DNA from 3 places in the Spartinivicinus poritis genome. Region 1 is predicted to be linked to each of the others. Evidence: predicted binding sites of a transcription regulator. Region 1 holds the regulator's gene; each other region holds the start of a gene.
What was found. The regulator sigma-54, encoded in region 1, starts transcription at its own class of promoters, with help from an activator protein. The targets are predictions, from matches to a motif close to TGGCACNNNNNTTGCTNT.
Positions count from the first base shown of each region.

Region 2: a site for sigma-54 is predicted at 6,557-6,574, ahead of flgB (flagellar basal body rod protein FlgB). Genes of this name have one in related genera too.
Region 3: a site for sigma-54 is predicted at 6,164-6,181, ahead of glnA (glutamate--ammonia ligase). Genes of this name have one in related genera too.

Region 1 covers NZ_JAPMOU010000001.1:332,069-342,084, reverse strand. The annotation lists gene ORQ98_RS01510 (leucyl aminopeptidase) at 1-452, opposite strand, end outside; gene lptF (LPS export ABC transporter permease LptF) at 749-1,882, shown strand; gene lptG (LPS export ABC transporter permease LptG) at 1,875-2,942, shown strand; gene ORQ98_RS01495 (RDD family protein) at 3,197-3,655, opposite strand; gene mgtE (magnesium transporter) at 3,695-5,050, opposite strand; gene ORQ98_RS01485 (HPr family phosphocarrier protein) at 5,280-5,549, opposite strand; gene rapZ (RNase adapter RapZ) at 5,555-6,406, opposite strand; gene ptsN (PTS IIA-like nitrogen regulatory protein PtsN) at 6,555-7,016, opposite strand; gene hpf (ribosome hibernation-promoting factor, HPF/YfiA family) at 7,040-7,348, opposite strand; gene ORQ98_RS01465 (RNA polymerase factor sigma-54) at 7,527-9,053, opposite strand; gene ORQ98_RS01460 (hypothetical protein) at 9,082-9,288, shown strand; gene lptB (LPS export ABC transporter ATP-binding protein) at 9,307-10,016, opposite strand, start outside.
Region 2 covers NZ_JAPMOU010000021.1:33,097-43,112, reverse strand. The annotation lists gene flgH (flagellar basal body L-ring protein FlgH) at 260-952, opposite strand; gene flgG (flagellar basal-body rod protein FlgG) at 1,008-1,793, opposite strand; gene ORQ98_RS16190 (flagellar basal body rod protein FlgF) at 1,829-2,575, opposite strand; gene ORQ98_RS16185 (flagellar hook-basal body complex protein) at 2,719-4,731, opposite strand; gene ORQ98_RS16180 (flagellar hook assembly protein FlgD) at 4,903-5,601, opposite strand; gene flgC (flagellar basal body rod protein FlgC) at 5,649-6,095, opposite strand; gene flgB (flagellar basal body rod protein FlgB) at 6,098-6,502, opposite strand; gene ORQ98_RS29625 (CZB domain-containing protein) at 6,960-7,364, opposite strand; partial or broken gene ORQ98_RS29620 (methyl-accepting chemotaxis protein) at 7,347-7,661, opposite strand; gene ORQ98_RS16160 (hypothetical protein) at 8,243-8,644, opposite strand; gene ORQ98_RS16155 (tRNA(Met) cytidine acetyltransferase TmcA) at 8,733-10,016, opposite strand, start outside.
Region 3 covers NZ_JAPMOU010000006.1:76,330-86,345, forward strand. The annotation lists gene ntrC (nitrogen regulation protein NR(I)) at 1-525, opposite strand, end outside; gene glnL (nitrogen regulation protein NR(II)) at 512-1,642, opposite strand; gene ORQ98_RS06995 (DUF4124 domain-containing protein) at 1,916-2,515, opposite strand; gene ORQ98_RS07000 (DUF4124 domain-containing protein) at 2,881-3,432, opposite strand; gene ORQ98_RS07005 (DUF4124 domain-containing protein) at 3,574-4,203, opposite strand; gene glnA (glutamate--ammonia ligase) at 4,485-5,891, opposite strand; gene thiI (tRNA uracil 4-sulfurtransferase ThiI) at 6,419-7,870, shown strand; gene typA (translational GTPase TypA) at 8,068-9,882, shown strand.

The DNA.
Region 1 (10,016 bases):
GTTTTGGGTTTGGTTGATTTTAGCTGGTTAAACTCATACTGACTGGTAATAGCCAGTTGTGCCGCAGTGCGAACTACCCAGGTTTTTTCGCGGTCTGCTAAATGAATATCAGCTAAGGCAAGAACTGCTTGTTTTAAGTTGAGCTGATTCAGTGCAGCAAATACAGCTGATAGTGACTTAATTAAATCATCAGTGGATAATTTTTTGTTTTGCTCTCCTGCACCAAAAAGTAAAATACGTTTGGCTTTGACTTCACCCAGTTGTGGCATAACCAGTGTATCACCTGGTTTTCCTGCAATATCACCTTGTTTAATAATGTTGTGTAATTGTCCCTTGGCTGCTTCGTCGAGGGCTTTTCCGGTGTCGCTTAACTTTGAGTTTTCGAATACCGGTATCACTAAGCAATCAGTGCTGATAGTGGCAGGTTGTGTGTTTTTGATTAGAAATTCCATGAAAACCCCACAAGACAAATTTATCGCTTTGTTGGATAATTAGCAGCCTTTGCCAATGGCTACTGAAAAGTGGCTGGGCATATTGCCCAATTAATATCAGTTGGAATGGCAGTGCTGTGAGCTAATTGTTTGACAAACCCTATTAATTTAAGTGTTTGAGTGTAACAGAGTCTGCTCTTGATTGCTTATATACAGGTTGATCTTGTCAGGGGGATGAAAGTTTTCGTCGCGCAATTGTAAAGAAAACGCTGTCATAGGTATTGGGTAGTATTTGGAGAGTAAGTTAGGAGAGCCAGTTGATTATCTTCCGCTACTTAGCAAGAGAAGTTTTTACAGCCATGTTGGCTGTTAGCGGTGTACTGTTACTTATTATTATGAGTGGCCGCTTTAACAAGTACTTAGCACAAGCTGCTTCAGGGCAACTGAGTGCTGATTTTTTATTTGTCATTATGGGCTATCGACTGCCTGAGTTTTTAGAGCTGATTATTCCCTTAGGTTTGTTTATTGGTATTTTGCTCGCCTATGGCAGGCTTTATATCGAAAGTGAAATGACAGTGCTGACTGCTTGTGGGGTTAGCCAAACCAATATTTTAACCCAGACACTAGCTCCAGCTGCAGTTGTTGCCTGCATAGTAGCGCTACTTGGATTGGTTGTTACGCCATGGGGAGCAAAAAATGTTGAAGAAATCTTTGCAAAACAAGATGCACTGACTGAATTTGAAACGTTGGCTCCAGGCCGCTTTCAAGAGCAAGAGAATGCTGGTCGGGTAACTTACACCGAGCGCTTGTCGGAAGACAGGCTACAAATGGGAGATGTATTTATCTCTCAGAAAAATGGAGCCATCGGCAAGCGGGGAATCACGCTACTCTTGGCTGATGGTGGTGTACAGCATGTTGAGCCACAAACGGGTGCCCGCTATTTGATTCTAAACAAAGGTTACCGTTATGACGGCACTCCTGGTCAGGCGGACTTTCGTATTACTGAGTACGATACTTACGGTATAAAAATGCCAGAAAGTAAGGCCAGTAAAGAAACGGATAAAGTTAAAGCCATAGCCACCAGTGAACTGATAGGCTCTAGTGAGCTTAGTCATGTCGCAGAGCTGCAGTGGCGATTGTCATTACCAGTGCTGGTATTTATTGTCGTATTACTGGCTGTGCCATTAAGTAAAGTGAATCCACGACAAGGGCGTTATTTAAAATTATTGCCTGCTATTTTGACTTACTTGGTGTACTTGGCACTATTAATTGGTGCTAAAGGTGCCGTTGAGGATGGGAAAATTCCTCCAGCAGGGTTATGGGGGGTGCATGGGCTATTTTTGCTTGTTGCGATGTTAATTTTGGCTTATGAGCCCTTCCAGATGAAAAGGCGACAGCAAAAACAGCTGAAGCAAGCTGCAGTAGCATCAGAGGTGGCAGAAGATGAATAAGATTGACCGTTATATTGCCACTAGTGTCCTGAATGCTACCTTTTTGGTGCTATTAGTGATTGTATCGCTGGATATGCTCTTTGCTTTTGTAGCCGAGTTAGCCAGCATGAAAGCCAGTTATCAGTTGCTAGAAGTACTACAGTATATTGGTTTATCCATCCCTAACCGTATTTATAAATTTATTCCTTTTTCTGCGCTGATTGGTTGTTTGGTTGGCTTAGGAGCATTGGCCAGCAATAGTGAGCTGGTAGTCATGCGTGCTGCAGGGGTATCACTCTGGCGAATCGTGTGGGGAGTCATGCAGCCAACGTTGCTGACTATTTTAATTGGTATTTCCATAGGTGAGTTTGTGTCACCTTATACTGAACAGTTAGCAGATAGTGGCCGAGCAATTGCCCGTAGTAAAGATGGCTCTTCATCTCAGTTCAGTCAACAAGGGGTGTGGCATCGGGAAGGCAATGAGTTTATGCATTTAAATGCCGTAGAGCCTGGTGGTATCGTGCATGGAATTACCCGCTTTAAATTTAATGATAAAAAAGAACTGTTAGAGGCTAGTTTTGCTGATCGTGGCATCTTTAAAGGTGATTATTGGCTATTGCAGAATATTCAGTCTAATCAGTTTAAAGGTGATCGTGTAACCACTGAGCGGCTACCATTTTTGCAATGGCAAACCAGCTTGTCTATGGATCTGCTTAATGTCGTAGTGGTAAAGCCGGATGATTTATCAATTCGCGGTTTAAGCACTTATATTGATTACCTTAGCCAGCAAGGGTTGAATGCAGGTGAGTATCAGTTAGCATTTTGGCGAAAGCTATTGCAGCCTGCAGTTATTATCGGGTTAGTACTGGTGGGTATCTCTTTCGTGTTTGGGCCACTCCGTTCTGTCACAATGGGGTTACGTATTTTTATTGGAGTAATTGTTGGGTTTTCTTTTAATATCTTCCAAGAGTTACTTGGCCCATCCAGTTTGGTATTTGGCTTCTCGCCGCTAATTGCTGTGATTGTGCCACTACTGTTGTGCTTTACGGTGGGTGGGATTTTACTGAAAAGGGCAGGGTAGCTACTTGCCTAACCTAAGTTTGGTGTTGTTGTAAAGAGTGCTTTGGGGCTCTTCTTCCTTTGAAGCTGCAGCAAAAGCTGTTCCCCCCTTTGATAAAGGGGGGCTAGGGGGGATTTAAAGTGATCGTAGTTTGTGAGCTATCTCCGCTTTATTTACTTGTAAAAATCCCCCTCAATCCCCCTTTTTCAAAGGGGGAAGCTAACTAACTCACCTGCTTCTTGCAGCAGCCTAGTTAAAAAAGACAGGTTTAATAATTATTTCTTATTTTTCTCCAGTAATACGACTTCTGTTTTCGCCGCATAGTCGTAAATCGCTTGGTCTTTTGGGTCAAATAAAACCCACAAAATACCGATGCCACCTAATATACAGCTGGGGATGCCTGCGATAAAACGAATCAGGCATTGCTTGAGACTGATGGTTCTTCCTTCGTAGTTGACGACCATAATTCGCCAGGCAATCATTCCTGGTGTTTGACCACTTCTTCGCCAGAAATAAGCATAAAAACCAAAAAAGCCTATAAGTAAAATAGCGCTTAAGTCCCACTTAAATCCCACTGCAGTGGCTTTAGCTTCTCCCACCAAGGTAATACTTAGCCATAGATGAAGGCCTGATATAACAATAGCGATAGCAACTAACAGTAAACTGTCGTATATCATAGCGGCTAGCCGTCGCCAAAGGGGAGCGGAGCCTATAGATGAAAGTGTTTGAGTCATGAAAAATCGTCAACTGCCTGTAACTAAGTCAAAAACGTGTTAAGTCAAAAATAAAGTAGCTAGACCTAAAAATGAGATATAGCCTACAACATCTGTAACAGTGGTTAAAATTACGCTACCTGCCAGTGCAGGGTCAATTTTCAAGGTTTTTAAAATAATGGGCAGTGCGGCTCCTGATATAACAGCAACTACTAGATTAATAATCATTGCTGCAGCAATAACTGTTGAAATAATCCCATCATCGAACCAAACGTAGGCAACCCCCGATACAACCAGTGCCCAAATCAAACCATTCACCAGCCCAACTATACATTCGCGGTTAAGTAGCCAAAACGTGTTAGATTTACCGATTTGGCCCAAGGCCATTGCACGAATCACCAAGGTTAAGGTTTGGCTGCCAGCGATGCCACCCATGCTGGCTACGATTGGCATTAATACCGCTAATGCAACCACCTTATCAATAGTCTCTTGAAACATACCAATAAAGGCAGAAGCAACAAACGCTGTAATAAGGTTAATACCCAGCCAGACTGCCCGGCGCTTAGCTGTTTTCATGGCGGGCGCGAAGGTATCTTCATCATCTTCTAAGCCAGCCATGCTCATGAGTGAGTGATCTGCTTCCTCACGAATAACATCTACAACATCATCGATGGTGATCCGCCCCAGTAGTTTGCCACCATCATCAATAACGGGAGCCGATACCAGGTCTTGCCGCTCAAACAGTTGAGCAACTTGGCTGGCAGGTGTCATGGCATTGATGGGCTCAATATCTGTATTCATCACTTCACGAACAGTGATTGATGGGTTGGTGGTCAGCAGCTTATTAATTGGTAATACACCAATAAACGCATCCTGACGGTTAACTACTAATAAACTATCCGTCATTGCTGGCAGCTCATCATGGCGGCGCAGGTAACGTAATACCACATCAAGCGTATTGCTGGGGCGGATGGTGATCGTATCCGTGTTCATTAAACCACCAGCAGTATCCTCTGGATAAGACAGGATATGCTCGACACGAGCCCGATCCTGAGCATCCATAGAAGACAACACTTGTTGGGTGATTGCGTCTGGTAATTGCTGTAACAGGTCGGCCAAGTCATCGGGATCAAAGCCTGTGGTAATTTCTGCCACTTCAGCTGCATTCATTTGATCCAGGAAGTATTGGCGGACGTCATCACTGAGCTCCTGCAGTACCTCGGCTTCTTGCTCTTTCTCAAGTAGTTGCCATAGCAAGCCTCTGACCTTAGGAGGTGAAGACTCAATTAAATGCGCGGTATCTGCTGCAGGAAGGCTATTCAGCATTCGTTTGACAGGCGAAGAGATCCCTTGATCCAGCGCTAGGCTTAGTTCTTGTAGTTGATCCTCTGATTTTCCGAGTTGTTGTGTGGACATCAGGTAATCCTATTGCTGAGTGCAGCTGGCTTTAGTGCCGCATCCTATAAATAAGTGGTAGTTAGCAGTTTATGGCAGGCTTCCTTCACTCTTATTTATAGGATGTAGTACTAGTTACGTTAGTTACTGATTGGCGGGCTAGTTTACCTGAAGAGCCTGGCTACTGGTATTGTGGATTGTAGCCAGTTTTATAGGTGATTCCAGAAGTCTGGTGCTGGTAGTGAAAAAGTTATTCGCCTTCATCAAAATAGTTATTGATCAATTGAGTAATGGCCTCAAATGCTCTTTTTTCATCTTCACCATCAATTTCAATATCTAAAATTGTCCCTTTACTGGCTGCTAACATCATCACTGACATAATGCTTTTGCCGTCTACCATTTTTCCATCTTTGCCGAGTTTGATGGAGCTGCCAAAAGCGGCAGCAGTAGACACAAACTTTGCTGCAGCTCGGGCATGTAAGCCTAGCTTATTGATGATTGTGACTTTTTCTTGAATCATGGAGCTTAAGGCAATTCTCGATGACGTACTTGAACATTTGGCCACTTTTCACAAAAGTAAGTAGCGAGTTTCTCACTGATATAGACTGAACGATGGTGACCACCCGTACACCCAAGAGCAATAGTAATATAACTTCTATTATTTGCTTCAAAGCACGGCAGCCAACGTTCTACGAAGCGTTTAATGTCATCAAACATATCCAACACTTGTTGTTGGGAGCCTAAAAACTCTTTTACAGGCTCGTCTAGCCCTGAATATTGCCGTAAATGGGTGACCCAGTAGGGGTTTGGCAAACAGCGTACATCAAACACATAGTCTGCATCAATGGGGATTCCTTTTTTAAAGCCAAATGACTGAAATAGTAGTGCCATGCTGCTATGTTGCTTGCGAGCAACGCGCTTGCTTATGGTGTCCCTTAGTTCATGAAGTGAAAGCTGGCTGGTATCAATGGTCAAGTCAGCCAGTCGAGCAATGGGCTCTAGCACTTCTTTTTCTTTTTTGATCGCCTCATCTAATGAGCATTGCTGGCTGGATAATGGGTGTTTGCGTCGGGTTTCACTGAAGCGCTTGAGTAAAGTGGCATGCTCTGCATCAAGGTAAATAATTTCGGCTTCGATTTTTTGTTCTCTAAGCGCATTCATGATAGATGGGAAGCGCCTTAAATCCTGAGAGATATTTCGAGCGTCAATACTAATAGCAGCCTTATCATAGAGAGGCTCTTTTTCCATTTCTTCAACAAAGGCAGGGAGTAAGCCAGCAGGCATATTATCAATGCAATAATAGCCTTGGTCTTCAAGTACATGTAAGCCTGTACTTTTGCCTGAGCCTGAGCGGCCACTAATTATTATTAACTTCATAAATACGCAGAGTGTTTTGTAAATTCTTACTATAACAGAGTTTAAATGATATACGGCAGTTAATTAAATAATAGTCGCCAGAAGAGTGCTTCAAGCGAATATCATAAGAACGCTCACTGCAAATGAATAGAGACAAGCGATGGTAAATTTATGCAGTAGGAACGCTTTGGATTGCTACATCAAATAAGTCTGGATTAGTGTCTGCTTGGCGCAAGTTATTGCGGTAGCTTGAGTTTTCAAATCGAGTGGCTAGCTCTTGTAGGATGGCGAGGTGCTCATTAGTGGCTTCGGCAGGAACGACCAGGGCAAAAATAACATCCACAGGGTGTCCGTCTATTGCGTCAAAGTCGATGCCTTCTTCCAGTTTTAGCAGGCAGGCAAATGGCTTGTGGCAGCTTTCAAGGCGACAATGGGGAATGGCAATCCCATTCCCAAAGCCTGTGCTCCCTAATCGCTCACGGTTGATTAAGTTATCAAACAGCTCGTTAGCATCAATATCACTGGAATACTCGGCTAATAGGTTGGCAATAAGCTGTAAAACACGTTTTTTACTCCCCCCTTGCACCCCGGTAAGGGTGCATTGCGGGAGAAGGAATTGTTCGATTTTCATGCTTTTTAAATAAGTAAACTACTTTAACGAATACTGGCTCCCTGGAGTCGATCCAGGGTTTTCTCTTTATGCTTGCTGAGTTGCCGGCCTAGTTTATCACTAAGTAAGTCAATTGCTGCATACATATCTTCAGATTCTGCTGTGGCGGCAATATCAGCACCTCTTACATGCAAATTCGCTTCTGCTTTTTGGCGCAGTTTTTCGACACTTAGGGTGATTTGCACGTTAGTAATGCTATCGTAATGGTTTTCAATGCGATCGAGCTTTTTGATGACATATTGGCGCAACGCATCAGTCACTTCTACATGATGACCACTGATGTTAACTTGCATGCAACGACCTCCTAATAGGACTTAATGGTTGTTAACCAGCTTCACTTAATTGTAAGGCTGATTGTCAACTGCTTCATTACTGAGTGTAATGCCAGCAGATTTGGTATTGCTTGTTGCTAGTCAATATAACGCATGGTTGAGCGCTAATCTGTTTGATACCTCTACACATGCATCCACTTCATACCAACCGCTTTCGTTCGTTAGACGGTGGGATGGATAGGGATTCACGATATTTGGCAATCGTTCGTCTTGCCACCTTGATACCTTGTTCTTCCAGTAAGCTGGCAATTTTGCTGTCACTTAATGGTTTTTTAGGGTTCTCTACTGATACTAACTTTTTAATGATAGCTCGGATAGCCGTAGATGAGCATTCTCCGCCTGATGAGGTGCTGACATGGCTTGAGAAGAAATACTTCAGCTCAAAGATGCCTCTTGGCGTATGCATGTATTTTTGGGTAGTTACTCGAGATATAGTAGATTCGTGCATACCCACTGCTTCGGCGATATCGTGCAGGACTAATGGCTTCATTGCCTCTTCGCCATACTCTAAAAAACCACGCTGATGTTCAACTATGCGAGTTGCTACTTTCATTAGTGTTTCATTACGACTTTGTAAGCTTTTTAAAAACCAACGGGCTTCTTGCAAATGGTTTTTCAGATAAGTGTTGTCTGAGCTGCTATCAGCTCGCTTAACCAATGATGCGTAATTATTATTTATACGTAGTTTAGGCGTGGCCTCCGCATTAAGCTCTACCAACCAGCGATCATTATGCTTTCTGACAAATACATCAGGAATTACATATTCTGTTTCAGATGGCTGGATGTCAGCGCCAGGCTTTGGATTAAGGGCTTGAATCAACTTGATGCTTTCGGCTAGTTCTTCTTCTTTAAGTTTAGTACGACGCATAAGCTGGTTGTAGTCATGATGACCCAGTAAACCTAAGTGTTTGGCTACAATCAATCTAGCGTTATCAAGAAAAGGGGTGTCTTCAGGTAAGTGAGACAGCTGAATTTGTAAGCATTCCTGTAAGCCTCTTGCTGCCACACCAACAGGGTCAAAGTGTTGGAGGCGTCTTAAGACTATTTCCACTTCCTCTTGGGATATTTCCAACTCTGGGTCCAGGCCTTCCCAAATCTCTTCAGTGCTGCAACTGAGATAGCCATCATCATTGATCGCATCAATGATAGCAATTGCTACCAAGCGATCATTATCTGACATTGGGGTTAAGTTAAGCTGCCATTCTAAATGACTGTGTAAGGACTCTGTTGTGCCATTACGATTACTAAAGTCATACTCATCATCATCTCCTGAAGCTGAGCTAATAGGGGCTGAAGAGGTTTGATAGATATCATCCCAGGCGCTATCAACTGGGAGGTCATTGGGAATTTCTTCTGACCAGCTGGTTTCCTCAGTGCCATCATGGCTGCTGCTTTCAGATGTGCTGTTATCTTGACTTTTGGAGGAATCTGATCCATTCAGGCCAGCACTGTTGAGCTGCTGAGGGTCATTGTCATTACTATCACTGTTTGTTGATGAGTTGTTGTCAGACTCATCGGTCAGCTCAAGCATTGGATTGGATTCAAGCGCTTGCTGAACTTCTTGCTGTAAATCCAGTGTGGATAGTTGGAGTAGTTTTATGGCTTGTTGCAGCTGAGGCGTCATCGTCAGCTGCTGGCCAATTTTCAAAACCAGGGATGGCTTCATTGCTAAACAATTACCTTATAGTGCAATCGTGCCTGTTTTGATTTGGCAAAGTCAACAACAATGGAAGTGCATTCAAAGGCGGTTACCTGAGTTGCTGCTGAACAAGCCACTGAATGTTTCCATTGCACCTATTATTAATGTCAATTGTGTGTTTATTTCAATTGTTTACAGTATTACTGTTGTTGTTTCTTGTGCTCTTACTGGCTTTTTAGCTGAGCTACTAAAAATTATATGAGTATCCTTGCCAGTTGTCTTATATTTTAAAGTCGTGTCCGAGGTAAACCTCTTTTACTTGCTGGTTGGTCATTATCGCTTCGGCGTTACCCTCTGCAATAATATGTCCCTCACTAACTATGTATGCATTCTCGCAAATATCAAGTGTTTCTCGAACATGGTGGTCAGTAATCAGTACGCCTATACCGCGGTCTTTCAAGTGCCAGACAATATCTTTAATGTCTTTTACAGAAATTGGGTCAACCCCGGCAAAAGGCTCATCAAGTAGGATGAAGGATGGCTCAGTTGCTAAGGCTCTGGCAATTTCTACCCGGCGACGCTCTCCTCCAGATAAACTCATACCCTTATTGTCTTTTATATGGGTGATATTGAACTCTTCAAGTAGTGAGTTAAGTTTTTCTTGGCGCTGCTTCCGATTTAGCTCTTTACGGGTTTCTAAAATAGCTAATATGTTTTCAGTGACAGTTAATTTACGAAAAACAGAGGCTTCCTGTGGTAAGTAGCCAATGCCTGCCTGGGCTCGTCCATGCATGGGGAAGTGAGTAATATCTTGTTCGTCAATCCAGACACTGCCATGATCTGACTGGACTAGACCAACAATCATATAGAAACAAGTGGTTTTTCCTGCGCCATTGGGGCCTAGCAGACCAACTACCTGACCACTTTTAATTTTCAAGGAAACATCTTTTACAACAGCACGGCCTTTATAACTTTTGGCAAGGTGCTCGG
Region 2 (10,016 bases), on a different contig from region 1:
ACAATTTAGTGATTGTATTCGTTACATTAATTGCTACTTGTCTATTCACAGCAAATTTTTCCCATACACTTAAGATACAAAATCACACTTACCATTTTGTTTTATGCCCAAAATAGGCTTTTTTAGTTCCCTTTCAGACTGTCGAAAACGCTATCCCCCCTTTTTCAAAGGGGGAAGTTGGATTGTGCTATAGTTTTACCCCCTCCTTTTACAACAAACTCCAATCGTGTTGTCATGCATTTAAGAAAAAGCATTTTCGTTAAAATGGAAAAAATGCACTTAAAATTAACCGGGTAATCCAACCGGCGGTGTTGGAATCGGCTAATTCACCCCGACCACTGTATGTAATTCGTGCATCAGCGACTTTTTGGGAAGACACTACATTATCTGGGCCTATATCATCTGGTCTGACCATTCCGGTAATCCGAATATATTCGTCACCACGGTTTAACGTCAGCCATTTTTCTCCTCGCACTTTTAATAAACCATTTGGTAATACTTCTGCCACCGTTACCGTAATATTGCCACTTAAACTATTGCTTTGTTCTGATTCAGTTTCTGCTTCAAACTCTCGATCAGCCGATAACGTTGTTGCCAGACTTAAATCGTTCCCAAATAAACCTTTTGCAGTTTTCCCTAATACAGTGGGGTTTGCTACAGTCGCATCAGTATTTTTGCTCAGTTCAGTATCTGCTTCTTTTTTTGCCCGAGTCGACTCATTTAATTGAATCGTTATAATATCGCCCACCCGATGGGCTTTACGATCTTCGTATAACGTAATTTCAAAACCGGCCTGGTAAATAGCGCCATTATTTAATTCAGCTGGTTTCGGCGTGGCAGGATAAACTGGGGCATATGCTGGATCATTAGGCTCTGCAGGTAATGAAATACAACCAGGTAAAACGAATATTGATGCAGCCATAGCAATAATTAATAAATTTCTGGATTTCATTATTACGACTCCCTAAGCAGCTGCTACAAGTTTTATGACTATCGCTTAATCCTGATCAAACATTTTGATTAACAAACTGCAACATTTGATCTGCTGTTGCAATGACTTTTGAGTTCATTTCATAAGCGCGTTGGGTGGTAATCATATTGACCATTTCCTCCACCACACTGACATTAGAGCTTTCCAATGTATATTGTTTAAGAAACCCTAAACCGTCCTGTCCCGGCGTGCCTTCAACTGGATCACCACTGGCGCCAGTCGCTAAAAATAAATTACTTCCCATTGCCTGCAAGCCACCAGGGTTAACAAAATCCACTAGCGTAATTTGCCCCAATTGTTGTGGTTGAACATTACCTGGCGTTTGAATAGTGACTGTTCCATCTTCACCCACCGTAAAATTAGTGGCATCTCTGGGTACGGTGATACCAGGCTCTAGTGGTAAGCCATTTCCATTTACCACATCACCATCTGAATTTAAATGAAATTGTCCATTTCGAGAATAAGCAATGGTGCCATCCGGTAATAATATTTGAAAAAAACCACGACCATTGATTGCTACATCAAGCGGCTGTTCCGTCGTTTGAAAGCCCGTAGTTGAAAATACTTTTTGGGTGCTCACCACCCTTACACCAGTACCTATTTGTAAGCCAGAGGGAATTTGATTATCTTGAGTTGACTGTGCACCCGGTTGCCGCTGGATCTGATAAAATAAGTCTTCAAACTCTGCTCTATCTCTTTTAAAACCTACCGTCGCCACATTCGCCAAATTATTAGCGACCACTGATAGTTGTTTATCTTGGGCATGCATGCCGGTCTTGCTAATCCAAAGAGAAGGGTGCATAGCAGTGCTCCTAACATCCTATTTCCTAACTTTTGCTAACCAATTTGCAATATGCGCGCCATTGCCTGTGCATTTTCATCAGCCCGGCTCATCATTTTTACATGGACTTCATACTGACGAGCTAATGATAATAAGTGGATCATTTCTTCTACAGCACTCACATTACTTCCTTCTAAAAAACCAGCCACTAATCTGACATTAGCATCAGGCAGTACGGCAGCTGCACCGTCTTCTTTTAATTTAAATAAACCATTTTCATCTTTTTCCAGTTGTTCTAGTGGAGGATTGACCAATCGAATTCGATCAATTTGTGCTAATTCCTGTGGCCCTTGGCCCCGTGGACGAATGCTGATTGTGCCATCAAGACCAATTTCAAGTTTGTCAAACTCTGGAACAACAATAGGCGCTCCATCGCCAAGTACCTGCAAATTATTGCCGGTATAAAGCTGTCCATTAGGCCCAATAGATAAATTGCCTACCCGAGTATAACGCTCTGTGCCATCAGGGCCTATTACAGCAATCCAGCCATCACCTTTGATGGCTACATCGAAATCATTACCCGTCTCTTGAAGCCAACCAGGATTATAATTGGTAGCCGGATTTTCGGTTAATGCATAGGCACGGCTGGGATAAAACTCTCCAAATACTGGCATCGACCGGGCTTGCTCAAAATCAGCCTTAAACCCAGTAGTATTCACATTTGCCAAATTATTGGCTCGAATTGCTTGCGCCTGCATATTCTGCATAGCCCCTGTCATGGCTATATATAATGCTTTATCCATAAGAGTTAATACCAATAATTAATCAAATCAGGAATATCTCTGCAAAAAAAAAACCAGCTTTAGGTAGAACACCTTTAAAGCTGGTTTTTTATATCATTACAATTAAAAAGTAAGAATTGATGCCCTTCACGAAGGGTATATCATTATCTTAAGTTAATTATTGTTTGGGTAATCGTATCTTCCGTTTGAATGGTTTTTGCATTAGCCTGATAATTACGTTGGGCAATAATTAAATTCACTAACTCCTCAGCCACATCCACATTCGACTCTTCTAAAGAACCAGACTCCACTGAGCCTAACACCCCTGTTCCTGGTGCACCCACCACAGGTTCTCCAGAATCTATTGACTCTATCCAGGCAGTTTTTCCTATCGGTGTTAACCCCTGCGGATTAACAAAATTAGCCATAGCTAACTGGCCTAAAACTGAATTTTGTCCATTGGTATAACGGGCAAATAAAATACCTTCCTGACTAACATCTAAATCCGTCAAACGCCCTACTCCAAAACCATTTTGGGTTAAACTATCAACCGCAAATGGGCTCCCAAATTGTGTTGAGTTTGCAATATCAATAACAAAATTAGAGCTGGTGGGTGGTTCAGGTAATGGCAATACATCACCACCCGCTGAAATATTAACAGGCTGTAGTGCATTAATAGGGTCACCATTCGTATCAAGAGGAACCCAGTTAGTAATGACGATAGGATTGGTTGTGACTAAATTTCCTTCTCGATCAAATTGCACCGAAAACCTTGATCGTGTGGCAGCGCCTCCTGGCACAATAGGGTCACCCACATCTTGACCATCAATCAATATATACATACTCCAGTCACTGACATTAGGCGTTGATGCCATATCCGGTTCTTTCACAAAATAGGAAGTCATGTTATGAGGATTACCTAAACTGTCGAATATTTGTACTTGAGTCGCGTGATTATAGGTTGACTGGTCATTAGGGTTAAAATCGTTTTCAACAAAAGGCGTATAAGTCAGTGGCAAATTAAAGATGTTTGAGATCGTCGCAGGTAATGTGGGTGCTGCTATTTGAACATTTTCCTCTAATTGAAACGAAAGTTCACCCCCAACCGTCACCGTATTGCCATCGGTAACATTCACCGCCGCGCCTGCATTAGTAAAACTGGTAGTTGTGGCTCCTTGAACTGGAATTCCCGCTCCTACCCCAGTATTGTTTATGGCAACCCTGATATCATCCCCGGTATTATTAAATATTCGAATTTCATTGGGGGCTGCGGCATCAATCGCTGCACTTATCCCCGTTAAATTAGAAATGGCCGTTGCCAGCTCATTCACATTATTCACAGTGGTTAAGCTCACTGCCTGACCATTGATACTAATGGATGACCCTGCTACAGCAGCTCCCCCTAACGGCAAAGTGGTCACATCCACCTTAGCTCTAGCATTAGCGCTGGCACTGATTATACCATTATTAGCACCTAACTGTGCTATCTCAGCGGCAATCGCTCCAGCCGATAAATTCGCTACACTCGGCACAGCTAAGGTTGCCAGTGTAGTTGCTGGTGTCTGCGAGACATTTTGTAAAAGAAAACTACCTGCCGTATAACCGTTATTAATGCCAGTCTGGGCATTGGCAATAATCACGGCATTGGCTTGTGAAGTAGTGCCTCGAGTGGCTAATACGGTTTCTCTTGAATCAACATTAAAACTGATGTCAACATTACTGGTTAACCGTGGATCTTGAAATTGTTCACCGACTTGCAAATCTGACAATACACCAGGCACAATAGCCCCGGTTGCATCAGCAATAAACCCTTGTAAAAAGTCACCTGCATTGGTGACGATCTGCCCATCTCTATTAACACCAAAAATGCCCTGTCGTGTGTAATTAACGCCATCAGATGCCCGCGTAATAAAAAACCCAGTTCCATTGATTGATAAGTCTAAGTTACGCTCAGTCGGCTTAAGATTACCTTGGTTAAATTGCTGTGCAACCGCTTGTACAATAACACCATTACCCGCTTGACTAGCACTACCACCAAATGACCGCGAAAATAAATCATGAAACTCAGCCCTTGAGTTTTTAAAGCCTATTGTACTCCCATTCGCTATGTTATTGCCTATTGCATCCAAATCGATAGTGGCTGCTTTTAAACCGCTTAAGCCAGTATTAAATCCCATACGACTATCCTCTCAGCATAACTGACTGCTACAGGTATGATCTCAAATGAGAGACTTCCCTGAAATAGATACTACACTTGCTGTACTACATTGATATACCGTATATAGTGGGTATATTCATGAAGCTGGTTTTTACCTAATAAATGAAATTAAGGGCACCTCTAATAATTATTATTGAATCCGTTTCACTTCATTGAGTCTCACTTCTCCTTGTACTCCCTCAACATTTAATAACACATTATTCAAGCCACCCAAGGTAACACTATTTACATTGGCTCCTAACAAGGTATTTAATGGCACTTGCTTCCCATCAATCAGGGTATAAGCTTTAAATTGGTATTTTCCTGCAGGTTGGGTTTGATTATTATTGTCTTTTCCATCCCAACTAATATCTAACTCACCTGCCGGCTGCTTACCTAAATTCATTTGTTTTATAGGTTGATTACTACTACTGCTGTATATTTCAACGAATAAATTATTAATCGGCTGCGGTATATCAACCATCCCTACCACCTTGCCTCCCGCCTCCAGTTCAGTATAAGAAGTGGGTACCAATACTTTTCGTCCCACTAATGCTGAAGCCTGCAATGCCTGACTGGAATTAAAGGCACTCGCCATTGACTCAACTGTTTGATTCAGGTTTGTTATTCCTTCAACTGAACTGAATTGAGCCAGCTGAGCAACAAACTCTTCATTTTTTTGTGGGTTCAGTGGGTCCTGATGCTTCATTTGGGTAATCATCAATTCTAAAAACTGATTCTTACCTAACTCCGTATTGGTATTATTCTGTTTCGGCTGTTGCAGTTGGTATTTTTCAATGACTGCATTAGTCGCATTAGTGTTACTATTATTTGTTATCGGCGTGCTCATTGGAACACCTCACAGAACCTTCAATCAACAAAAATACAATGCTACCCTTACTGCCCTAATGTCAGCACCTTCTGTAGCATTGTTTTTGCCGTATTCATAATTTCCACATTCGTTTGAAATGAACGAGAGGCTGAAATCATATCGGTCATTTGCTCTACCACATTAATATTTGGGTAAAAAACATATCCTTCATCATTTGCCATTGGATGATCAGGTTCATAACGCCTTTCTAAAGGTGCCTTACTTTCAACAATGGCTTTTACCATAACCCCTTTTTCAGACTGCTGTTGCGGTTCATGCAATAACTGATTAAAAGAAAGGTGCTGTTGCTGTGGGCTGATAGCAGTAAATACGGGGTACCGAGCCCGATAGGTTTGATCAATGCTACTGCTTGCTGCTTCTGCATTAGCAATATTGCTAGCCACTGTATTAAGCCGAACCGATTGGGCTGACATACCTGACCCAGAAATATTAAACACATTGACTAAAGCCATTGCTATTGCCCCTTAATCACCTTGATTAAACCTTTAAACTTGCTATTTAAGAACTCAAAGCTACTTTGATAATCCATTGCATTCCGGGCATAAATGGCATACTCCTGTTGGGTATCAACTGTATTACCATCAATGGCAGGCTGAATTGGAATGCGATATAACAAGTCCACATCCTGTTTCTGCGATAAGCCAGCTAAATGGTCTTGATGAGTTTGCTGCAACGGCAACTTCTTGCCAGTTTGTTGCTCATTCACCCGATTTAGTACTTGCTTAAAATCGATATCACGTGCTTTAAAACCAGGCGTATCACTATTGGCCAAATTGTCCGCCAATAGCTCAGCACGCTTTCCTCTTAACAATAGTGCTTGCGGGTGAACCCCTAATGCTTGATCAAAACCAATAGCCATTTTCGAAATTACCACCTGTTAGCTCTGCGCTAGTCATTGCCATTCAGCAATTCCAGAGCAATGCCTATGCCAAATAAAAAATACAATAATTACAAGGATTTAGTGATTATTCCGCTAATGCCGTGCGGCAATCCGGTGCCACACTTTTTGGGTTTATGGGCATCATCCAGAATAGTGATTTTTTGCGCAAGCAAGTAAGTAAGTACTTTGAATAGGGCCACTCTATATAAAAACACAGAAAGCCCCAAAGAGTGTGCATTTTTTAGTAATGCCCTTATTGCTATTTTATACAAAGGGAATTTTATAATTGGGGGTTAAAACAATATTCCGATTAGCTAACTCTTTCACCAGACTACTGAAAATATCCATGTAGCCCAGCGAAACGAGGGGCATTAACACCAACACGTCAAAAATGGTTATCTTTCAAATAAGGCTTACTTATTTGTGCTACAAATATTTAATGGTGAAATCCATGATTGCTATCAGATGAACTGATAGCAGATTCTAAGTCACTTAAGCAATCTACTACCTTAACACTGGCAGACTCCATTGTTTCCAAGTGCTTTAATACTTCCTCATGGTTGCCAGCTAACTGTGCTTCAATTGCCTGAATACCACTCGTATGGACCAGTTTATGAGGCTCTTCTAAATGCCGATAGGCCATTAAATTCTGATAGTTTTTACCATCACCATGATAATACCACTCCCCTAGCCGACAATTCTCATGGTTAACAATGGCACCTTCCTGAACGGGCAATTGATGAATTAAATGGCGATAGATCGTTACCTTCCATGCAACATGGTCAAGCTTAACCGTTTGGATAAAACTAGTATTCGCTGACTCTTCAATAATACCTTGCATCTGCCGTGACATATTTAATACTTCATTAACCGTATTACCAATATCCTCTGTTTCTTGATTAACTGCCGTTGTCGCTTCCACCATTTTTTGTATTTGCGCCGTGCTCACTTGGGTACCTTGCACTACAGTGTCCACCAATGTGGAAATTTCATCACTGGCTTCCCCTGCTTTTTGAGCTAAGTTACGGACTTCATCTGCCACCACAGCAAACCCTCTACCGGTTTCGCCTGCACGCGCAGCTTCAATTGCAGCATTAAGTGCTAATAAGTTGGTTTGCTCGGAAATATCACGGATTACCCCTACAAATTGCGTAATTTGTGAGGCCACTTTTTCTAAGTTTTGGACACTATCTGCGCTATCAGTCGCTACATCACTAATACCACTGACACGCGTTCTTAATGCATCAAGCAAATTACCTGTATTAACAAACAGGTTATCCGCCTCCATTAAATTCCCTTTTTCGCTCAACAATTGGTGCGCAGCACTAGCCAATGCTTCCCTGATATTTTGAATCATTTGCTCACCATAAAAAAAGGTGTTGATTAACTGCTTCAGGTTTTCTGCGCCGCCTTTTGCTTCCCTCACTAAGTCATCTCTGCCATGCTCAGCCTCGTAAACGTTTTTTTCCAGTTCAGCAACTTTATCCCTTAGCTGTTGATTTTCTTGCTCCAAAGTAAAACACTGCTGCTTATATTTATTAGATCCAAACATAACAGAGCCTTTGTTTAAAACTAAAATAATCTAAAGAGACTGAAACCTTTCTTAATAGTGAAGCATAGAAGGTAATTGTCGCTTTTGTTAACTATTTGTGCCTATTTAATTGCTCAAGCTAATCAGTTTCGACCTAAAGAAATACCAGCTCCGTTCACTTCAGCTATTTACACTCTTTCATCAATCAATCGGGATGTATTATCAACTGGTAGCGATGACTGCTGAAATCGTTGCAATAATTGCTGTTGTTGTTCAGTAATAGCAATAGTATTGTTGGGCCTATCGGCTGCAAGCTGAGCGTTAGCACTGGGTATTACGACCTGATTTTGCTGATTGGCTGTTGGTTGAAGCTGGGTAGCTATTGCTTCACGATTTGCAGGTACCACCTGAGTAGGGGCTATTTCAGTAGTGGTATGGTTAGACGTTGGATTGGCAGTGAAAGTTGAAGGGCTTCGATTTAGCTCATCATTGACTAAGCCGTTATTCGTATTGGCTTGATCAGGTGCACGACTCACTACCGGTAGTTGTATCGGCAATTGAGAAAAGCCACCTATACCATTGATCAGCATTGAGCGCCCCACCCTGTGTATGGAAATGATTTGCTACATACAAGTTAAACCAGTTTAATGATTTTCTCCACTTTGAAGGGAATGTAAGTTATCTTAACATTAGTTTTTGTACGGCTTGCCGCATTTGTTTAATCAGTGGCTGCTTGGCTAACCCTGTTAAATTCCGTAAGCGTTCCCAACTATATTGTTGCATTACTTTTTTTATCCATAAATGTTGCTCTGACTCTGTCAATAACTGCCATTGTTTAGGGTGCTGTTGAATTTGCACTTGCAGCCAATTTCTTAACGGTACAATGCAGGTTTCATATTGCCGATTACCAAAACCAAATGCATACACATCTTGTTGATCTTGAGTTGATAGTTCGATGTTATTCTGTTGGTTACTCGTTAAAATGGCAGTAACGATTTTTTCATCCAAGTCTGTCCACAACTCAGCTAACTGTGAAATAAAATGCAGGTGAAACCGAGCGCTCATTTCGACCATTTGTTCAATCGCCTCAGCTGAAACAGGTTTTGCCATTATCAATGCATAACAGCCACTGCTCGCTTCCCTGGTAATACCCAGCCTGAGAGGTAAAAAACCTAATGACTGCCAAAAGCCCTGCAACTGTAGTGTAACACCATAAGCAACCGCCAAGTAGTCTTGCTCTGCTTTCACTTGATCATAAATATGAGCTATTAACTGTCGCCCTACTCCTTGCCGCTGAATAGCTGGATGAAGGGCTATACGGATAATTCTGACACAACGCAATCCTGCGACTTGTTGATAACCACCATGAGCGACCAACGTTTGTGGTACTAGGTGCCCTTTAGGACGCCGTTTAGCTAAATAAATAGCCTGGGCTAACTCCTCGTCTAGCCCCCCTTCCAATGCAGTTAAGCTGGCTGCAACGACCTCGCCATGATAAACCCCTAACCAAATCTGTAAATTGGGGCCATCCAATAAGTGTCTTAAATCACCAGGCGTGGTACGGTAATGAGCCATGATCAACAACCCAAATAAACGCCTTAATAATTGTGGCTGTTGCACCAGCTCCTCAGACGATACTTTTTTAAATATCAGGTCATCACTCGTAAAATTAATTAATTGCTCATCGGCGACGGGCTCTGCATCCAGTAGCAACGCATCAAACCCAAAATTTTCTAATGGGTCATTTGACTGCCAACGAATCGGCTGAGTTAAACTCAGTGCCCGCCATTGGGGCCTGATGCGATTTAACATAGGTTGAAAGCGAATGGTAAACCCTCGCCCTGTTCCTTCATAACCATGTACTGTGGTAGCAAATACAATACGAGTATAATGTTGTGTCCAGCGGTTTAATAAATCGGGAGGAATAGCAGCAGCTTCATCAATAAATAGTACATCAGCTGC
Region 3 (10,016 bases), on a different contig from region 1:
TTTTCCGGTACCTGACTCACCATTGATTAACACAGTGATGTTCGATTTAGACAGCCTGCCGATAGCCCGAAACACCTCTTGCATGGCAGGGGCTTCACCAATAATTTCCGGGGCATCTGGTAACTGTTGCTGAACGGCTTCAACTTCTTGTTCATGAACATGGGCTAAAGCCCGTTTAACCAGGCTAACGGCTTCATCTACATCAAAGGGTTTGGGTAAATACTCAAAAGCTCCACCTTGGTACGAGGAAACAGCACTGTCCAGATCAGAGTGGGCTGTCATGATAATGACTGGAATTTTAGGATAGTGAGCTTGCAGGTCTTGTAGTAATGACAAGCCATCTATACCGGGCATGCGAATATCGCTAATGATCACCTGGGGTTGCTGTCGCTCCAGTTTGGTAAGAATCTGGTTGCCTGAGTCAAAGCTGAGTGACTCAATTTGGGCTTGGTGCAAAGCCTTTTCTAATACCCAGCGAATGGAGCGGTCGTCATCAATAATCCACACAGAATCACGTACAGTCATGAGCTCTCCTTTTTATTGATGATCGAGTTGCTGTTGATTTGTCAGGTGTTATGGGCTGTGAAGGTACTAATGATTGAATGGGTAAGTACATGCTAAAGCAGGTTTTACCTGGCTCACTTTCACAACTAATCATTCCTTGGTGTTGCTGTAATATCGATTGAGCAATCGATAAGCCCAGACCTGAGCCTTCTGCCCGGCCGCTGACGAGTGGATAAAAAATATGCTCAAGAATATTGGCAGGTACGCCTGGGCCGTTGTCCATTATGTTTACCTGGCAAACCAGCCGATGGCGCTGGTTGCCGATAGTAAACTGACGTAAAACTCGGGTCTTAAAGGTAATCATCCCTTCGTTTAGGGGCATTACAGTTTGAATAGCCTGCAAAGCATTGCGCACGATATTTAAAATAGCTTGGATGAGCTGCTCTATATCGGCCATTACATCTGGGATGCTGGGATCGTAATCTTTGGTAATAGTCAGCTGGTTGTGGGTTTCTGCTAAGATCAGTTGAGCGACACGCTCTAATACTTCGTGAATACTACAAGGGCCAAGTTTAGAAGGCTTGGTTGGCCCTATCATTCTATCAACCAGGTTAGTCAAGCGGTCTGTTTCTTCGATAATAACCTGGGTATAATCCTGTAACGCACTATCTGGTAGTTCCTTTGCCAGCAGCTGTGCTGCACCCCGAATGCCCCCTAGTGGGTTTTTCACTTCATGCGCAACACTACGTACTAACAATTTGCTGCTCTCTTGCTTTTCTCGAAGCGCTTCTTCCCGAGTTATTTTTAGTAGGCGATCACGAGGCTGAATCTCCATGACCAAGCTATCCCTACCATTGGTAACTGGAGTCACGGCATAGTCCACAGTTAGTAGTTGGCCATTGGGTAAGTGCAGGGTGGCCTCTCGTTTGGTAAAAGGCTGGCCACTACTGAGGGCATTTAAAAAAACAGGCTTGTTCGATGGCTGCTCAACAAATAAGACTTCTAGAGCAGCACCTGTCACTTGACTGCCACTCACTGCAAAAAGCATCTCTGCAGCTGGATTGATGTAAAGCAGGTTAAGCTGCTGATCAATCTCCAAAACGGCAGTGGTTAAAAACTCCAATAATTGGTCTGACATTATCTTTATAGTTAATAAATTAAAAAGTTATAAGTGCGAGCAAAATCCAAGCCAATAAAGCTAAACAGTATTGTTGAAGGAATGCATAGGCTTGTAGGCTCTTCTATAAAACGTCAACTATTCCTGGTTGTTTGTGGCTGTTTGCTGTTGTAGAGGTACAGCTTGTATAAGAAGTTGCACTGTGATGGTGCACTAAAAGGAAAGGGTAATGCAAGAGGAAGTGAAAAAGTTGGGCATTAATGCATGTAGGGTATGCCCCTGCTAAAACAACGGTTAAAACAATAGTGCCTTGAGCCTGCTAAGCAGGCTGGGGGAGGCATCTCCCCCTTTGGCCTGCTTAGTCTTGTTGCGATCTAGTAGGGCACTGGATCGGTGAACATGCACAGTGACACTAGCGCTGTTTAATACGCGGCCATCGGAGTTGAGTACTTTTACCACAATGCTATGGGTGCCACGGTCAACGTTATTCAAGTTAAACAACAGGCCTTTTTGTTTGCTTCCATAGGGTTTGCCATCAATATACAGCTGGACACTATCACCAGGCCTGAGATTAGGCGAAATGGCCGCTAACACAGAGAAGTTACCTGAGCCTCTGATGGTGGCATCCTGGGTTGGCTTTTTAATGTTGAACTCGCGGTAGCTGAAGCTTTTGCTGTTAATGTCAGATGATTTGCTTGATGGAGATATCTTGGCGGGGGGTAAAGAAATAGTATTGCCTTTTTTTAGCTCAACCTCCTCAGCCGGTTTGCCTTCAGGGTTGTCGGTAAAAACCACTTTGCCATCTTTATCGATAGTTTTATAGATTTCGGCGTAGCTCGCTGCCCAGGGTAGGATAGCAATTAGCGCCCATAGCAATGATGTTGGCTTCAGCATAAAAAGGATTCCATAAATAAAACTCACTCGCGAAGAGTATATTATTATTTTTAGTCGTTATTGATTCAGAATACCTTCTATTAGAAAAAGTTCTATTAGCACAGAAATTATAGTAGAGAGCTTGCATTTGATATGAGGTGGATGCAAAAGTGCTTTCAAACCAAGTCCTTCTCCCTATCGATAGGTGCTTCCCCCCTTTGAAAAAGGGGGGCTAGGGGGGATTTAATTTGAATGTAAAAAGCGAGCAGGTTATTTGACGTGCTTTGAGCCGACTTTCATGAAATCCCCCTCAATCCCCCTTTTTGTAAAGGGGGAAGTTGGATTGCGCCATAGTTCTAATTCTCCTTCTTTTACAACATTCTAATTCAGGGTGAAGGTGGTACTGGTGTAGGTTTTGGTTTGGGTAGTAACTTACTTGTTTGCTTAAGGTGCACTTTGACATTGGCACTGTTAAGTACTTTACCTTCTTCATTCAGCACTTTTACTGATAGATCGTGGGTTCCCCTATCGATATTAGCAAGGTTAAAGCTCGTTCCTTTTTGTTTCTTGCCATAAGGTTTTCCATTTAAATAAAGCTGTAAGCTATCCCCTGCTTTTAGTTTGGGAGAAATTTCAGTGCTGACTTTAAAGTTGCCTGCATTCCGAATGGTTTCTCCTTCTAGTGGCTGTTTAATTGTAAAAAAGTTATAGCCATGTTGGCCTTCTGTTTCGGAAGGCTGATTGTTAATTGGTATAACAGGGGGCGGTGAGATGATACTGCTAGGGTTTAGTTTTACAGGCTCTGCGGGATTATCCCCAGGCTCGTCAGTAAAAATAATATTTCCCTTTTCATCCACTGTTTTATAAATCTCGGCTTGAATAAGGCTAAAGGGAAGCAAAGCCACTAGAGCAAATAGCAAAGCAATTGTTTTTAACATAACAGTAAGAGTCCATTCTGTAGGAGAGAAGCGCTCGTAAGTCCATTATTATTTTTAGCTTATTATTGCTTTGAATGACTGACTATTAGGAAAATTTCTGTATTAACCCACAAACTAAGTTGTTAGTGGGTTAGGTGGTAATTAGCTTCCTGTTGGTACAGTTGGAGCGTTTGGAGCTCTTGGGGCTGTAGGTGCTTGTGGAGCCATTGGTGCTTGTGGAGCCAGTGATGGAGAACTAGATGAAGGGGCAGTATTTTTAATACCTGATGGGTTGCGTGAGTAAACCGTAACACTAGCAGTATTTAGTACTTTACCTTTTGAGTTAAGTGCTTGAACGCCAAGAGTATGTGGGCCTCGCTCTAGATTTTTGACCTTAAACCTTAACCCTTTTTGTTTATTGCCATGAGCTTTACCATCGACGACTAACTGTAATCTATCCGCTGGCCTTAACCTAGGACTGATTACTGCAAGCACAGTGACATCGCCATTTAAAGCAATGGTGTCACCGTTTACAGGCTTTTTAATAGTAAGGGAACTGTAGCTAAAAGTGTCTTCTTTGCTAGGTCCTTGAGGGTCGGGTGGCACAATGGTTGGGGGAGAAATAATGGTGCTGGGCTTGAGTTTTACCTGCTCTGCAGGCTTATCCCCAGGAGCATCGGTAAAATTAACATTACCTTCGTTATCTACTGTTTTATAAATTTCTGCGTGGCTGGCAGCCCAAGGTAGTGCGGCTGTTAATACCCACAATAATAGTGAAGCTGGTTTAAACATAAGAGGGTGTTCCTGTCTGATTTAGAAAGGAATGAGTGCTACTTAATTTAAGGGTGCAGCACTAATTAAAACTCTAAACCCTTAATCTTAGACATGCAAAATTAATAAAGTGGACATCATTTCAGTTTTTGAACTGCAATGAAATTTTCGTTAAGTAAGGAACACCTGAGAAAGCTTTGGTTGTTTTTTGCAGAAGGCAGAAGAGAGTAACGCTTGTGTAGCAAAGCCCTCAATTGAGGGCTTTATGATGGCGTGTTGATTACGCTCAGTGCTACAGTTAGCTACACACTGTAGTACAGGTCAAACTCAACGGGGTGAGTGGTTTGATTGACTCGCTCACACTCTTCACGCTTAAGCTCAATGTAGCCATCAATCATATCATCACTGAATACGCCACCTTCTTTCAGGAAGTCGCGATCTTGATCTAATGCATCCAATGCTTCTTCTAGGCTGGTCGCCACAGTTGGGATCTCAGCAGCTTCTTCGGGTGGCAGATCGTATAAGTCTTTATCTGCAGCATCACCAGGGTGGATTTTGTTTTTAATACCATCCAGGCCAGCCATTAGCATTGCAGCAAAAGACAGATAAGGGTTAGCGGTTGGATCTGGGAAGCGTACTTCAATCCGGCGAGCTTTAGGGCTATTTACATAAGGAATCCGAATAGAAGCTGAGCGGTTACGCGCAGAATAAGCCAGCATTACGGGGGCTTCGAAGCCTGGAATAAGCCGCTTAAAGGAGTTTGTGGAGGCATTGGTAAAGGCGTTTAATGCTCTAGCATGCTTAATGATACCACCTATGTAGTACAGTGCTGTTTCAGAAAGCCCAGCATAACCATCACCGGAGAAAATGTTTTCACCATTTTTAGAAATAGACTGGTGTACATGCATGCCGTTACCGTTATCCCCTACTAACGGCTTAGGCATGAAAGTAGCGGTTTTACCGTAGTGATGAGCAACATTGTGCACGCAATATTTCAAAATTTGGGTTTCATCAGCTTTTTTCACCAGGGTATTAAAGCGAGTTCCGATCTCACATTGCCCAGCTGTTCCTACTTCATGATGATGAACTTCAACAGGCAAGTTCATGGCTTCCATTGAGGCGCACATAGCTGCACGTAGGTCGTGGAGTGAGTCTACTGGAGGTACAGGGAAGTAGCCCCCTTTTACTCTTGGACGGTGGCCAATATTGCCCCCTTCAAAGGCTTCAGAAGAGGCCCAGTGTGCTTCCTCTGAGTTAACTTCATAAGAGCAGCCTGAAATGTCTGCTTTCCATTTCACATCATCAAACACAAAAAACTCAGGCTCTGGGCCAAAGAAAGCAGTATCGCCAATACCAGTTGATTTCAAGTAATCTTCAGCACGCTTAGCAACAGAGCGAGGGTCTCTCTCATAGCCTTGCATGGTAGCTGGTTCAATAATGTCGCAGCGTAAAATTAGGGTGTTTTCATCAGTAAAAGGGTCGATAACTGAAGTGGAGTCATCAGGCATCAGCATCATGTCAGACTCATTAATGCCTTTCCAACCGGCAATTGATGAGCCATCAAACATTTTGCCCACCTCAAAAAAATCTGCATCAATTTCACTGGTTGGGATAGAAACGTGCTGCTCTTTTCCCTTAGTGTCGGTAAAGCGTAGATCTACCCACTTTACATCACTTTCTTCAATTAACTTCAGAGTATTCGCTGACATGCTGTTTTCTCCAGAGGTCTATAAGCCGGTTTCGGTTTAACTGGTTGTGTTTGGATGAGTCCAAGCTATAAAGTTTTGTTATTAATTATTAAGAACTTATTGCTTCAAAGACTTACTGATATTGATCAATCAAGCTTGAGAAACAACATTGGCTCAGCAGTAGCTGCTTGAATCACCACTTATGATTAATAAACTGTTGGCCACTCCGGTTGAGATGAATGCACCAAAAAAAATTTCTCAACGACTATTTCACCGCAGCTTCATCGCGACCAGCAGCAATAGTCATGCCATCACGCTAATTTTGGGTTAAACCAGAAAAATCAGGGTGAGTGCAATGTAGAAGCTCAAAACAATAGAACAGCAACGCACTAAGCTGGTGCATTAAAATATAAATGCACTACTCAGGCGCTTTTTGATAGCAACTTATACTAACGACTGGTGGGACTGCTTTGGTTTAGTGATCATGATAGCTGGTTTTTGTATAATAGTTTGCTACATGTTAGTTGCAATCAGATGAAATCCCTTCCATGAAATTCATTGTTAAATTATTTCCTGAAATCACCATTAAAAGTAAGCCGGTTCGTCAACGCTTTGTTAAACAGTTACGGCGTAATATTCGTTGGACGTTAAAGCCCATCGATCCTGAAATTGAGGTGGTAGGGAGCTGGGATAAAATTGAGGTTGTCACGCAACAGGATGATAAAGCTGTTACCCAGCAAATAGCAGAAAAACTTACCCATACCCCTGGTATTTGCCAAGTATTGGAAGTGGTGGATTACCCTCTGGTTGATCTCGACGATATGCTCGATAAAGTGGCTACCATTTTTGGGGATTCTTTGGCTGGCCATTCTTTCTGTGTGCGTTGTAAGCGTTCTGGTCACCATGAGTTCACTTCGACTGATGCTGAAAGATATATTGGCGGCGGATTGCACCAAAGGGTTGCAAATACTTCTATTAAATTAAAAGATCCTGAAATTACCGTTAAGCTGGAAATTAAAAATAAGCGTTTCTATGTGGTGAAGAGTGTATTACCTGGGCTGGGTGGCTTTCCTCTCGGTACCCAGGATGGTGTGTTATCGCTTATCTCTGGTGGGTTTGATTCAACGGTTTCTAGCTTTTTAACCATGAAACGGGGGTTGCTCACCCATTACTGCTTTTTCAATTTAGGTGGTCATGCCCATGAAATTGGGGTTAAGGAAGTTGCCTATTACCTGTGGAATAAGTTTGGCTCTTCTCATCGGGTAAAGTTTGTCACCGTACCTTTTGAGCATGTTGTTGCTGAAATTCTACAGAACATTGATAAATCCTACATGGGAGTGGTGCTGAAGCGAATGATGCTACGAGCTGCCAGCCAAGTAGCTGAAGGTCTAGAGGTAGAGGCACTGGTAACCGGTGAAGCGATAGCACAGGTTTCTAGTCAAACCCTAGCAAATTTATCAGTCATTGATGAGGTAACTGAAAACCTGGTTATTCGCCCTCTAATTACCATGGATAAGCAGGATATTATCAACACTGCTAGAGCCATTGGCACAGAAGATTTCGCGAAAAATATTCCTGAATATTGTGGCGTAATATCGGTTAACCCTACTACTCGGGCAAGGCGGCATAAGGTTGAGGATGTTGAATCGAATTTTAATTTCGCGGTATTAGATCAGGCGGTGGCTGATCGCCGGGAAGTGTTAATCAACGATATTATTCAGGATGACTTAAAAGCGGCTGAGGTCGAGGTGCTGAGTATTCCGCTGCCTAATAGTGTGATTCTTGATATCCGCCATCCCACCGAGGAAGAGCTAAGCCCGTTAAAAATGGATAACAATGAAGTAAAAACCATTCCTTTCTATCAACTAAATACTGCATTTAAGGAGCTCGATGCTAATCAGCAATATATGCTTTATTGCGATAAAGGCGTAATGAGCCGCTTACATGCCATGCATTTAAAAGACGAGGGTTACGAAAACATCAAAGTTTATCGTCCCTAGTGAACTTTCTTAGTAGAACGGTGGTAAACTACCGCACCAAAATTTTCTGGATTTTCTAGCTGAAGACGTTGAATTGGTAAGACAACTTGCTAATTCTGGCATTTACTATAGGAATGCCCCTACTAACATACTTGTTTCTAGGGTGCTGCTCTTAGGCCACTTCAGATTGTAGTTGTTTTACTGTAGAGGCACCCTCTGTGATTGAGAAGTTAAGAAATATTGCCATTATTGCTCACGTAGACCATGGCAAAACTACTTTGGTAGACAAGCTGTTGCAGCAGTCTGGAACCTTGGAACGCCGTGATATCGGGACTGAGCGGATCATGGATTCCAATGACCAAGAGCGTGAGCGTGGTATTACCATTCTGGCAAAAAATACCGCAATTACTTGGCAAGATTACCGCATTAATATTGTGGATACCCCAGGACATGCCGACTTTGGCGGTGAGGTTGAGCGGGTGCTATCGATGGTTGATTCCGTATTGCTACTGGTTGATGCTGTTGATGGTCCAATGCCACAAACACGTTTTGTTACCCAAAAAGCATTTGAGCAAGGGTTAAAGCCAATCGTAGTCGTCAATAAAATTGACCGCCCTGGCGCCAGACCTGACTGGGTCATTGATGAGGTATTTGACTTATTCGATCGCTTAGGGGCTACTGAAGAGCAACTGGACTTCCCCATTATTTATTGCTCTGCACTAAATGGTATCGCTGGTGATGACCCAGAGTCATTACAAGATGACATGACGCCTTTGTTTGAAATGATTGTTGATAAAGTGCCTGTACCTACCGTAGATGTTGATGGCCCTTTCCAAATGCAGATTTCAGCGCTGGACTACAGCAGCTACCTAGGTGTTATTGGGGTAGGCCGAGTTACTCGTGGGCAGCTAGAGCCAAATACGCCTGTAGCAGTTGTTGACCGTGAAGGTAATCAACGTTCTGGCCGGATATTGAAGGTGATGGGGTATTTAGGCCTTGAGCGGGTTGATATCGAAAAAGCTGAAGCGGGTGATATTGTGTGTATCACAGGCATCGACGGCTTAAATATTTCCGATACTTTGTGTAACCCAGAAAAACCAGAAGCCTTACCAGCACTGACTGTAGATGAGCCTACTGTTAGCATGACTTTCCAGGTCAATGACTCACCATTTGCTGGCCAAGATGGTAAATATGTCACTAGCCGTAATATTAAAGAGCGTTTAGATCGTGAATTGATCCATAACGTTGCGCTACGGGTTGAGCAAGGTGATACAGCAGATAAATTTGTTGTTTCTGGTCGTGGTGAATTGCACTTGTCAGTGTTGATTGAAACCATGCGCCGTGAAGGCTTTGAGCTTGGAGTTTCTCGACCAGAAGTTATCACTAAAGAAATTGATGGTGAAATGTGTGAGCCCTATGAGCAAGTAATGGTAGATGTGGAAGATGAGCATCAAGGCGCCATTATGGAAGAAATGGGTAACCGTAAAGCCGAGCTTACGAATATGGTGCCTGATGGTAAAGGCCGCACTCGATTAGAGTTCATCATGCCTGCCAGAGGTTTGATTGGCTTCCGTTCGCAGTTTTTAACCATCACTTCAGGTAGTGGTATTTTAACCCATATTTTTGATCACTTTGGTCCTGTTAAAGCTGGTGAAGTAGCCAAGCGTCAAAATGGCGTGTTGGTTTCAATGGTTAACGGTAAGGTACTGGGCTATTCACTGTTTAACCTGCAAGATCGTGGACGTCTGTTCCTAGAGCCTAATGTGGAAGTTTACGAGGGAATGATTATTGGGCTTCATAACCGTGACAATGACTTGGTTGTAAACCCAACTAAAGGCAAACAGTTAACTAACGTTCGGGCATCAGGTTCTGATGAAAATATCATCTTGACTCCGCCAGTTAAGCACTCGCTAGAGCAGGCACTAGAGTTTATTGAAGACGATGAGCTGGTTGAAGTAACACCTAATCACATTCGTCTAAGAAAGAAATTCCTCAAAGAGCACGAGCGTAAGCGAGCTTCCAGAGCTAAGTAGCCTTGTTTCCCCCCTTTGAAAAAGGGGGGGCTAGGGGGGATTTTAGTTTGAACATAATAACCAGCTGGCTGTTTAAGATCTTTGGCTAGGCTTCATGAAATCCCCCTCAATCCCCCTTTTTCAAAGGGGGATGT